Regions from separate parts of the Kineococcus mangrovi genome, predicted to be linked through region 1. Evidence: riboswitches for the same ligand, from Rfam matches in the RefSeq annotation. Region 1 holds a riboswitch; the other holds the start of a gene.
The links. Region 1 has a riboswitch for S-adenosylmethionine ahead of AB2L28_RS07870 (acyl-CoA dehydrogenase family protein). Riboswitches for the same ligand answer to the same signal wherever they lie in the genome.
Positions count from the first base shown of each region.

Region 2: another riboswitch for S-adenosylmethionine. It lies ahead of AB2L28_RS06145 (MetQ/NlpA family ABC transporter substrate-binding protein); the one in region 1 lies ahead of AB2L28_RS07870 (acyl-CoA dehydrogenase family protein).

Region 1 is NZ_JBGGTQ010000003.1:411,689-417,212, forward strand. It holds gene mshB (N-acetyl-1-D-myo-inositol-2-amino-2-deoxy-alpha-D-glucopyranoside deacetylase) at 1-223, shown strand, start outside; gene AB2L28_RS07865 (AAA family ATPase) at 391-2,373, shown strand; SAM riboswitch class IV at 2,590-2,701, shown strand; gene AB2L28_RS07870 (acyl-CoA dehydrogenase family protein) at 2,766-4,043, shown strand; gene AB2L28_RS07875 (GNAT family N-acetyltransferase) at 4,054-5,070, opposite strand; gene fdxA (ferredoxin) at 5,170-5,496, shown strand.
Region 2 is NZ_JBGGTQ010000003.1:2,976-8,499, reverse strand. It holds gene AB2L28_RS06160 (OsmC family protein) at 1-99, opposite strand, end outside; gene AB2L28_RS06155 (DUF7711 family protein) at 157-783, shown strand; gene AB2L28_RS06150 (DUF1737 domain-containing protein) at 780-962, shown strand; SAM riboswitch class IV at 1,004-1,114, shown strand; gene AB2L28_RS06145 (MetQ/NlpA family ABC transporter substrate-binding protein) at 1,182-2,132, shown strand; gene AB2L28_RS06140 (methionine ABC transporter ATP-binding protein) at 2,129-3,157, shown strand; gene AB2L28_RS06135 (methionine ABC transporter permease) at 3,160-3,825, shown strand; gene AB2L28_RS06130 (diacylglycerol/lipid kinase family protein) at 3,847-4,773, opposite strand; gene AB2L28_RS06125 (amidohydrolase) at 4,811-5,524, opposite strand, start outside.

The DNA of each region.
Region 1 (5,524 bases):
GACGGGTCAGCTGCCCGCCAAGCTCGCCGCCCTGCGGGCCCACGCCACCCAGGTCGAGCTCGACCTCGACGCCGAGGTGCCCGTCATGCGCCTGTCCAACGGTGTGCCGCAACCGGTCTGGCCCGCCGAGCACTTCCGCCTGCGGCACGGGGTGGCCTCGGGCCCGTTCGACCCCGAGGGCCGGGAGACCGACCTCTTCGCCGGCGTGGCACCCGCCGGGTAGCGCACGCGCACGCCCGGGCCGGGTGATCGACCCGACACGCTCCGTTGCTCCGGGCGGGTGAACGCGATCGTCCGAACGCGTCACGGTGGGTGGTCGGGTGTGAGCGGGCGGGGTTGGCTGGGCCCACGTCCGGAACCCGCCGGGCGGGACCCGAGGAGGAGCGGCCCGTGGCCCACGTCTTGCGCGCCCCCCACGCCCCGCGCACGCCCGCGCCCGGGCGACCCGACCGTCCCGGCGCGCCCCGCGCCGGTCGCGACAGCGCCGACGTCGGGCGGCTGCGCGAGCGCAACCGCCGGCGCCGCACGCAGACGCTGCTGCTGGTCGTGCTCGCGGTGCTGCTCGTCCTCGACGTCCGCCTCGCCACCGGCGGGTCCCTCGTCCCGTCGCTGCCGGCGGTCGACCCGATCTACGTCATGGTGGGCCTCTTCTTCGCCGTGATGATCGCGCTGCTGCTCGGGCAGACCCTCGTCTCCGGCCGTTCCCCGCACGTCGTCTACCGGCCCGAGCAGATCGACGTCTCCCTCGACGACGTCAAGGGCCTGGACCCGGTGAAAGAGGACGTCGAGCGCAGCCTGGACCTGTTCCTCGGCTCGCGGACGTTCCGCAGCCGCATGGGCGGGCGCCCGCGCCGCGGGCTGCTCTTCGAGGGCTCGCCCGGCACGGGCAAGACGCACATGGCCAAGGCCATGGCGCGCGAGGCCGGCGTCCCGTTCCTGTTCGTCTCCGCGACCAGCTTCCAGTCCATGTGGTACGGCGCGACGGCCCGCAAGCTGCGCTCCTACTTCAAGGCCCTGCGCAAGGCCGCCCGCCGCGAGGGCGGGGCCATCGGGTTCATCGAGGAGATCGACGCGATCGCCGGAGCCCGCGGCGGCATGAGCGCGACGACCTCCGCCGCGACCTCCGCCCACTCGAGCGTCGTCGGCTGCGGCGGCCTGACGAACCTGCCGATGTCCGGGACCGGGACCGGGACGACGACCGGGCACGCTGCGCTGCGGACCGAGCGCCTCGCCTCCAGCGAGGGCGCCAGCGGTGTCGTCAACGAGCTGCTCGTGCAGATGCAGTCCTTCGACGAGCCCACCGCGACCGAACGGCTGCAGGGCTGGTTCGTCGACGCGGCCAACCGGTTCCTGCCGGCCCACCGCCGCCTCCGGCGCCCCGTCGGCGAGCCCGTCGAGGTCCTCCTCATCGCCGCGACCAACCGCGCCGACGCCCTGGACCCGGCGCTGCTGCGGCCCGGCCGCTTCGACCGCCGGATGAGCTTCGGCCTGCCCGACAAGACCGGCCGCCGCCAGCTCGTCGACCACTTCCTGGCCCGCAAGGCCCACGAGGCGCCCCTGGACGAGACCGAGCGGCGCGACGCGCTGGCCGGCATCACCAACGGCTACTCGCCGGTGATGATCGAGAACCTGCTCGACGAGGCCCTGGTCAACGCCGTCCGCCGCGGCGGCGACGGGATGAACTGGGCCGACCTCGAGCACGCCCGCCTCGTCACCGAGGTCGGTCTCGGCCAGCCGGTCGCCTACACCGACCACGAGGCGCGCCTCATCGCGACCCACGAGGCCGGGCACGCCGCCGTCGCGTGGCTCGTCGCCCCGCAGCGGCGCCTGGAGATCCTCACGATCGTCAAGCGCGCCGGCGCCCTGGGCCTGCTCGCCCACGGCGACGCCGAGGACGTCTACACCCGCTCGCGCACCGAGCTCGCCGGCATGATCGGGATCGCGTTCGGCGGCCAGGTGGCCGAGGAGCTGTTCTTCGGCGACGTCTCCACCGGCCCGGCCGGGGACCTGCAGTCGGCGACGTCGGTCGCCGCGCAGATGGTCGGGTCCGCCGGCATGGCGGGCACGCTCGTCTCCTTCGCCGCCGTCCAGCAGGGCGCCTTCGCCGACGGCAACCTCGTCGCCCGCGTCCTGGGCGACTCCGAGGGCCGCCGCCTCGTGGAGAACCTGCTGAGCGAGCAGAAGGAGGCCGTCCGCGAGCTCCTGGGCCGCCACCGCCACCTCGTCGAGGCGTTGCGGGACGCGCTGCTGGAGCGCCACGAGCTCATCGGCCACGAGATCACCGACGTGCTCGAGGCCGCGCAGGCCGAGCACGCGTCAGCTCCCCCGCAGCGGGTCGTCGACCTGCGCGACCCCGCCGACCGGCGGGTCTGAGGCTCGTCGCGACCGGGACGCAGGAGGGGAGTCCCGGTCGCGGCGCAGGACCTCGCGACGGCACCGGAGCCGGGGGCCGGCTCCGGGGGGCGGCCGTCGCGAGCGGGGCGCGGGAGCGGGGCACCCCGGGGGGCCGGGTGCACCGCTCCCGTTCGGCCGTGCGCTGGACGGGGCACCGCCTTGAACCCGAGCGCGCGGTCTGCTTTGCTGCTGCCAGGTCATGAGCGCCAGCGCGAAGCCCCGGCTCGCTGGCCGGCAACCCTCCTCGTCGTGGGGTGCCCCGGGTGACGACCTGACCCTGGTGCTCCGGCCCGGGTAAGGACGAACGGTCCTCGCACCGGCCGGTCCTCCCGCCCGGACGCCGCCGCGTCCGCGACCGAGGAGACCTCGCAGTGACCAGTGACACGCTGACCGCCCCCACCCCCTCCACCGCCCCGTCCGCCGCCGAGCGCTTCGCCCCGCTCTTCGCCCGCTGCGCCGAGGGTGTCGTCGCCCGCGAGCAGGACCACGAGCTGCCCCGCGCGCAGGTGCGCGAGCTGCTCGAGGCCGGGTTCGGCCGGCTGCGCCTGCCCGTGGCCGAGGGCGGGGAGGGCCTGGACCTCGTCGAGTTCGCCGACCTCCTGGTCGACCTCGCGGCCGCGGACTCGGCGCTGCCGCAGGTGTTCCGCGGGCACATCGCCTGGGTGGAGCAGGTGCTGACCCTGCCGCCGGGGGAGCACCGCTCCCGCTGGGTCGAGCGCATCGTCGCCGGTGAGCTCGTCGGCAACGCCTGGAGCGAGGTCGGGGACGGTGTCACCGGTGAGCAGCAGACCGTCGTCACCACGCGGGACGGACGCACCAGCGTCAGCGGCCGCAAGTACTACACGACCGGCACGATCTTCGCGGACTGGACCGACGCCACCGCCCGTCGTGCGCTCCCGGACGGGGGCTTCGAGGTCGTCACCGCGCTCGTCCCGGTCCACGGGGCCGGCGCCAGCGTGTCCGACGACTGGGACGGTTTTGGCCAGCGGCTGACGGGCACCGGCACGCTCGTCCTCGACGACGTGGAGGTCGACCCCGCCGACGTCGCCCCCTTCACCGACCGGTTCCGCTACCAGACGGCGCTGTACCAGCTCGTGCTGCTCGCCGTGCAGGCCGGCATCGCCGCGGCCGTCGAGCGCGACACGGGCGCGCAGGTGCGCGCCCGCACGCGCAGCTACACGCACGGCCTGACCCCGCTGGTGCGCGACGACGCGCAGGTGCTGTCGGTCGTCGGGGAGATCTCCTCCACCGCCTTCACCGCGCGCGCCCTCGTGCGGGCCGCGGCGCAGGCCGTCCAGGCCGCCGCGGACACCGCGCACCTGCCCGGCACGGACGCCGACCGCGAGGCCAACGTGCTGGCCGAGATCCGGACGGCCCAGGCCCAGGTCGTGCTCTCGGAGTCCGTGCCGCGGGCGGCGACCCTGCTGTTCAACACGCTCGGCGCCTCCGGCACCTCGCGGGGCCGGGACCTGGACCGGCACTGGCGCAACGCGCGCACGGTCGCCTCGCACAACCCGGTGATCTACAAGCAGCGGATCGTGGGGGACTTCTCGGTCAACGGGACCGAGCCGCCCTTCGTCTGGGACATCGGCACCCACGCCTCGGTCGACCCGGCCGCGGTGCGGGCCCAGGAGGCGCCCGGCCGGTAGCCCGCGGCGCTCAGCGCGGCGGCGCGACCCGGTAGTGGTACGCGTGGTGGACGGTGAACCCGACGCCCGCGTACAGCGCCCGCGCGGCCGCGTTGTCGCCCTGCACCTGCAGGTACGTCGACGCGGCGCCGCGCGAGCGGGCCCAGTCCGCGACCTCGGCCAGCACCCGCCGGGCGAGGCCGCGGCGCCGGTGCGAGGGCAGCGTCTCCACGGCCGTCACGCCGGCCCAGCCGGGGGACAGGGACCCGCGCGCGATCGCCACCGTCGTCCCGCCGTCCACCTGGTCGTCCACCACCCGGACGAACACCTGCTCGTCGGCCGAGACGAGGACCCGGCGACCGGCCGGCGGCACGGTGGGCAGCCCCTGGTAGTGGTACCGCGCCAGCCACGCGTCGTCCGGCTCGGCGGCCGTCTCGACGCGCAGGCCGCCGGGCAGCGGGACCTCCGCGGCGCCGGGCAGGTCGTCGGTCGCGGCGGTCAGCACGACCGTCGGCGTCCGGACGGTCCACCCGGTGGCGGCCAGCAGGTCGACGAGCGCGGTGCCCTCGCCCAGCCCGCCGTCGGGGTGGGCGACGGCGAGCAGCGGCTGCAGCCCGCGGGTGGTGTGGAAGTCCACCACGGCGGCGACCGCCTCGCGCAGCGGGACCCCCGGGTCGCCCAGGGCCAGGGCGGAGTTCGCCCGGCCGGTGAACCCCTCGCTCGCGCGCAGCCGCCAGCCGCCGAGGTCGACGCGCTCCAGCGGCCGCCAGTGCTCGGCCATGACGCGTTCGAGGTCGTCGGTGCCGATCGCGGTGTGCGGCGGGCCCTTGCGGGCCGGGGGCGGCGGGACGGGCTTGGCGGCCAGGACGTCCGCGCGGGCCACGACGACCTCCCCGCGGCGCGTGGCGATGCGCAGCGACCGCTCGTCGGCGGCCAGCAGGTCCCCGAGGGCGTCGGTGGCCGACCCGTCGGGCAGCCGGTGGCGCACGACGACGCGCCCGCCGACGGTCAGCGGGCGGACGAGCGCTTCGGGCGTGGGGTCGGTCACTGCTCTCCCGGGGGTGGTGCGTGTGCGGTGTGCCGCAGGCGTCGGCGATACTACGGAGGGCGTCCCGGCCGCCCGCCCGCCGGAGGAGGAGGACATCCCGTGACCTACGTCATCGCGCAACCCTGCGTCGACGTCAAGGACAAGGCCTGCATCGAAGAGTGCCCCGTGGACTGCATCTACGAGGGTGAGCGGTCGCTGTACATCCACCCGGACGAGTGCGTCGACTGCGGTGCCTGTGAGCCGGTCTGCCCCGTGGAGGCCATCTACTACGAGGACGACGTCCCGGAGCAGTGGTCGGCCTTCACGGCGGCCAACGTCGAGTTCTTCGACACCGTCGGCTCACCCGGCGGCGCGGCGAAGATGGGTGTCATCGCCGGCGACCACGCGGTCGTCACCGCGCTGCCCCCGCAGGCCGAGGGGCACTGACGTGAGCGCGCCGACCCACCACGAGCCG
Region 2 (5,524 bases), 410 kb from region 1:
CACGGCGACGGCCTTGGCCGGCACCAGCGCCTTGGCCGGATCCTCCCGGTAGGAGTCCTTCAACGGCTTCTGCAGGGCCCTCAGTTCGGTCGAATCCACCGGCGAAGCTTAGGCCCGGGGGCGGGCGGGCCCGCAACCTCGACCACACTGGGTCCGGTGAAGTGGACGACCGCCCTGCGCACCCTCGAGGACGTCGCCGAGCGCTGCGCGCACGTGCACCGCCAGCCCGCCGGGATCGTGACGCTCCGGGTCACCGAGGCGTGGGTGCACGGCCCCCTGCTCGGCCCCCGCCGCGAGGAGCTGCCGGACGCCGACGCCGTGCGGGTCGCGCTCGTGACGAGCGCGGCCGAGGAGGACTGCGCGGCCGGCACCCGGCCGCCCGTGGCCGGGCACTGGCTCGCGGCGTCGGGGCTGGGGACGAAACCGGTCGTCCTGCGGTTCCGGTCCGCGCAGGCCCCCGTGTGGAACCACGTCGTCGACCGCCCGGTGCGGTTCTGGACGGCCGAGGAGGGTCCGGACCACGACGTCCTCGTGCAGCTGCGCGCGGGCGACGGGGAGTCGCTGCGCCCGCCGGCCCCCTCCCCCGCCGAGCTCGTCGAGCGCCTGGAGCGCGAACTGCGGGTGAGCCGCGGGGCGTTGCGCCGCACCGCGACCGAGTACGACGAGAAGCGCTGGGCACCGGGGTCGCCGAAGAAGCGGGGCGACGCCCTCGCCGACGCGGCCCTGGGGCTGCTCGCGGTCGAGGACGCGCTGGAGCGGGCCCGGGCTACCCTGCCCGGGTGAGCGAGGAGAAGCTGAGCTACCGCCTGCTGACCGGCCCCGACGACCGCTCGTTCTGCGAGAAGGTCAGCGCCGCCCTCGCCGACGGGTACGTCCTGTTCGGCGGCCCCTCGCTCACCACGACCGACGGGCGGACGGTCGCCGCGCAGGCCGTCGTGCTCCCCCACGTGCACCGGTCCTGAGGGCGGCCGGCCACCGCACCACCGGTGCTAGGGTTCCCCCAGGTCATGAGTGACAGCGACAAGCCCTGGCTCGCTGTCCGGCAACCCTCCTCCGCGGTGGGGTGCCCCAGGTGAGGACCTGGCCGGACGACCCCGTCCGGCAAGCGCGGATCAACGGACGCCGTCGATCACGGAGTGCTGCGAGCCGCGCGCCCGCCGAACGACTCCCGGAGTGATCGCGTGTCCAACGCCCCCGTCCTGCCCGACAAGCCCAAGCGCCGCGGCCTCCTCGTCGGCGTCATCGCCGCGATCGCCGTCGTGATCGTCGTGGTCGTCGCCGTCGTCCTGAGCACCCGGGACGACACCGCCACCACCGCGGCGAGCGGCGGCGGTGAGGCGCAGACCGTCACGATCGGTGTCGCGGACAAGTCGCTGCCGTACTGGAGCACCTACACCGAGCTCGCGAAGTCGAAGCTGAACGTCGACGTCGAGCTCGTCAACTTCTCCGACTACACCCTGCCGAACCCGGCGCTGGAGCAGGGCGAGCTGGATCTCAACCAGTTCCAGCACATCCAGTACCTGGCGAACTACAACGTCGAGGCCGGTGACGACCTGCAACCCATCGGGGCCACCGCCGTCTACCCGCTGCCGCTGTACTCCCTCACCGCGAAGTCCGCCTCGGAACTGCCCGCCGACGCGAAGGTCGCGATCCCCAACGACGCCATCAACGAGGCCCGTGGCCTGCTCGTGCTGCAGGAGGCCGGTCTGGTGACGCTGAAGGACGGCGGCACGGCGTTCTCCACGACGAACGACATCGAGTCCGGCAAGGTCGAGGTCGTCCCCGTGTCCGCGGACCAGACCGCGAGCGCGCTGCAGAGCGGTTCGGTCGCCGCCGCGATCGTCAACAACAACTACGCCACGGCCGCGAAGCTGCCGACCGACGACATCATCGTCCAGGACGACGCGAAGTCGGCCGCCGCGGCGCCGTACGTCAACATCTTCACGGCCCGCAAGGCCGACGCCACGAACGAGACGTACCTGCAGCTGGCCCAGCTGTGGCACGACCCGGCCGTGCAGGAGGTGTTCCTGCAGGACAACCCGACCGCGATCGTCGAGGACACCCCGGCCGCCGACCTGCAGGCGGAACTGACCGAGGTCGAGGCCGACGCGAAGGCCGCCAAGGGCAAGTGAGCGCGCTCATCTCGCTGACGGACGTCAGCAAGACCTTCGACCGTCGTGGCGGCAAGACCGTCACGGCGGTCGACGGCGTCTCCCTCGAGGTCGCCGAGGGCGAGGTCCTCGCCGTCATCGGGTACTCGGGAGCGGGCAAGTCCACCCTGGTCCGGCTCATCAACGCGCTGGAGAGACCCACGTCGGGCAGCGTCCGCGTCGCCGGGCAGGACCTCACGAGGTTGTCCGAGGGGGAACTGCGCGCGGCCCGGTCCCGCATCGGGATGATCTTCCAGCAGTTCAACCTGTTCCGGTCCCGGACCGTCGCCGGGAACGTCGGCTACCCGTTGAAGGTCGCGGGGGTCGCGAAGGACGAGCGCGACCGGCGCACCGCCGAACTCCTCGACTTCGTGGGGTTGCTCGACCGCGCCCACGCCTACCCCGAGCAGTTGTCGGGCGGGCAGAAGCAGCGCGTCGGGATCGCCCGCGCGCTGGCGACGAACCCGCCGCTGCTGCTGTGCGACGAGGCGACGAGCGCGCTGGACCCCGAGACGACGACCGAGGTGCTCTCGCTGCTGCGCCGGGTGAACACCGAACTCGGCGTCACCATCGTCGTCATCACCCACGAGATGGAGGCCGTGCGGCAGATCGCCGACCGCGTCGTCGTGATGGAACAGGGCCGGGTCGTCGAGGTCGGGGACGTCTACGACGTCTTCTCGGACCCGAAGACCCCTGCGGCGCAGCGTTTCGTGCGCAGCGCCACGCACGACCGCCCGTCGGCGGACACGCTGGCGCGCCTGCGCACCCACCACCCCGGCCGGCTCGTGAGCGTCCGCATCACCGACGAACCGGGACTTCAGCAACGGATCGACGCCGTCTTCCGGGACCACGGGACCACCGCCGAACTGGTGTACGGCGGGGTCTCGGAGGTCCGCGAGCGGCGGGCCGGTTCCCTCACCTACGAACTGACCGGTACCCCCGATGCGGTCGACGCGGCCTCGGCCGCGCTGCGGTCCGCCGGGGTCCACGTGGTCGAGGAGGTCTGACCGTGGACTTCAGCGGGTTCGTCGACACCCTCGGCGTGTTCAGGACCGCGATCTGGCAGACGCTGTTCATGGCGGTCGTCTCGCTCGTCGCCTCCGGCGTCATCGGGCTCGTCCTCGGGACGGCGCTGTACGCGACGCGGCCGGGCAACCTGTTCGGCAACCGGTTCGTCTTCGGGCTCATCGGGTTCGTCGTGAACCTGGTGCGCCCCATCCCGTTCATCATCTTCCTCGCCGCGATCACCCCGCTGCAGATCGCGGCCGTCGGGACGACGATCGGCACGACGGCGGTGACGTTCGCGATCTCGTTGGCCGCGGCGTTCGCGGTGGCCCGCATCGTCGAGCAGAGCCTGGTGAACGTCGACCCGGGCGTCGTCGAGGCGGCCCGCGCCGTGGGGGCCTCGCGGCTGTCGATCCTCGTCGGCGTCGTCATCCCCGAGGGCCTCGGCCCGCTCATCCTGGGCTACACGTTCATCTTCATCGGCATCGTCGACATGACGGCGCAGGCCGGTCTCGTCGGCGGCGGTGGGCTGGGCGACTACGCCATCACGTACGGCAAGCAGCGCTACGACTACGGGATCATCTACGTCGCCGTCGCGGCGATCGTCGTCATCGTGCAGGTGGGGCAGGTCGTGGGCAACCGCCTCGCGCGCAGCGTCATGCGCCGCTGACCCCCGGACCGCCCGGGCCCGTCAGGGGCACACCACCCGCCAGACGTCGGCGTGCATCTCGAAGCGCTCCGACGTCTGGGGGCCGGTGACCTCCCCGTCGGAGTTCAGCCGGAAAGACCCCGACTCGGCGGTGATCTCCACGACCTTCCCCGTCGCCGTGGTGACGTCCTGGCGCTCGACGTGGACCCCGCGGCGCAGGCCGGCCGCGAACCCGAGCCGGGCGAGCGGACCCGTGGACGTGCTCAGCACGACGTCGGCCACCCCGTCGTGCGGGTCGGCGCCCGGCACGAGCGGGGCTCCGCCGCCGATGGTGCCGCCGATGCCGATGCCGACCAGGAGGACGGGCTCGGGTCCCGGGGCGACGACCTGCCCGTCGACCTGCACGCGCAACCGGAACCCCCGGCCCGCGCTGACCCCGGCCCAGGCGGCACCGACGGGGTAGGCCAGCGCCTTCAGCCCTTTCTTGAGCCGCTGCGCGGTCGCCGTCGCGGACGCCCCGATCCCGGCGTGGACGGTGTTGACGGTGATCCGGTCCTGGGAGTCGACGAGCAGTTCGAGCTCACGCGGGCGTCCCGTCGTGACGACTCGGGCCGCGGCGACCGGGTCCAGCGGCAGCCGCAGCGACCGGGCGAGGTCGTTGCCGGTGCCGAGCGGCACGACCCCCAGCGGGCCCACGTCCCACGTCCGGTGCGCGTCCCAGAGCAGCTGCAGCGCGGCGTGCAGGGAACCGTCACCGCCCAGGAGGACGACGCGGCGGCCCTCGGCGCCCAGCAGCGACTCGCGCAGCTCGTCGAGGCTGCCGGTGCGGCGCAGCTCGACGTCCCCGGCACGGCCGAGCTCACCGACCACGGCGTCCACGGCGTCGGGGCGCGCCGACCCGGCCGCGGCGTTGACGAGGGCGAGGTAGCTCCGGCCGTGCTGCCCGTCCCGGTTCTCCTGGTCGCTCACGCGGGGGCCGCCGTCCCCGCGCGCCCCCGGGCGCCGCTCACACCGGGCTCCACGCGCCGTCGTGCCCGAGGACCTCGCCCCGCCCGTCCCACCGGTAGACCGACCGACCGCCCAGGACGACGTGGACCGCGCGGGACATCACGTCCAGGGGGTTCCCGGACCACACGACGACGTCGCCGTCGAGGCCGGGGGCGAGGGAGCCGACGCGGTCGTCGAGACCGAGGATGACGGCGGGGTTGAGCGTGAGGGCGCGCAGCGCCTCGTCGGGGTCCATGCCCTCCTTGACCGCGAACGCGGCCGAGACGGGCAGGAACTGGATCGGGACGACGGGGTGGTCGGTCGTCAGCGCCACCTGCAGGCCCGCCCCGGCGAGCAGCCCGGGGACCGCGAGGGAGCGGTGCCGCAACTCGGGTTTGGACCGGGAGGTCAGCAGCGGCCCGACGACGGCCGGCAGTCCGCGCCCGCGCAGCAGGTCCAGGACGCGGTGGCCCTCGGTGACGTGGTTGAGGACGAGCCGGTAGCCGAACTCGTCGGCGAGCCGCACCGCGGTCGCGATGTCGTCGGCGCGGTGGGCGTGCTGGTGCCACAGCAGTTCCCCGTCCAGGACGCGGGCGAGCACCTCCGCGTCGCGGTCGGCCCCCGTCACCGGGCCGGGCCGTCCCCCGGCCGCGGCGGCACGGTCGCGGTCGTCCGCGAACCGCCGCGCGGTGGCGAAGGCGTCGCGTAGGGCCGCGGCCACCCCCATCCGGGT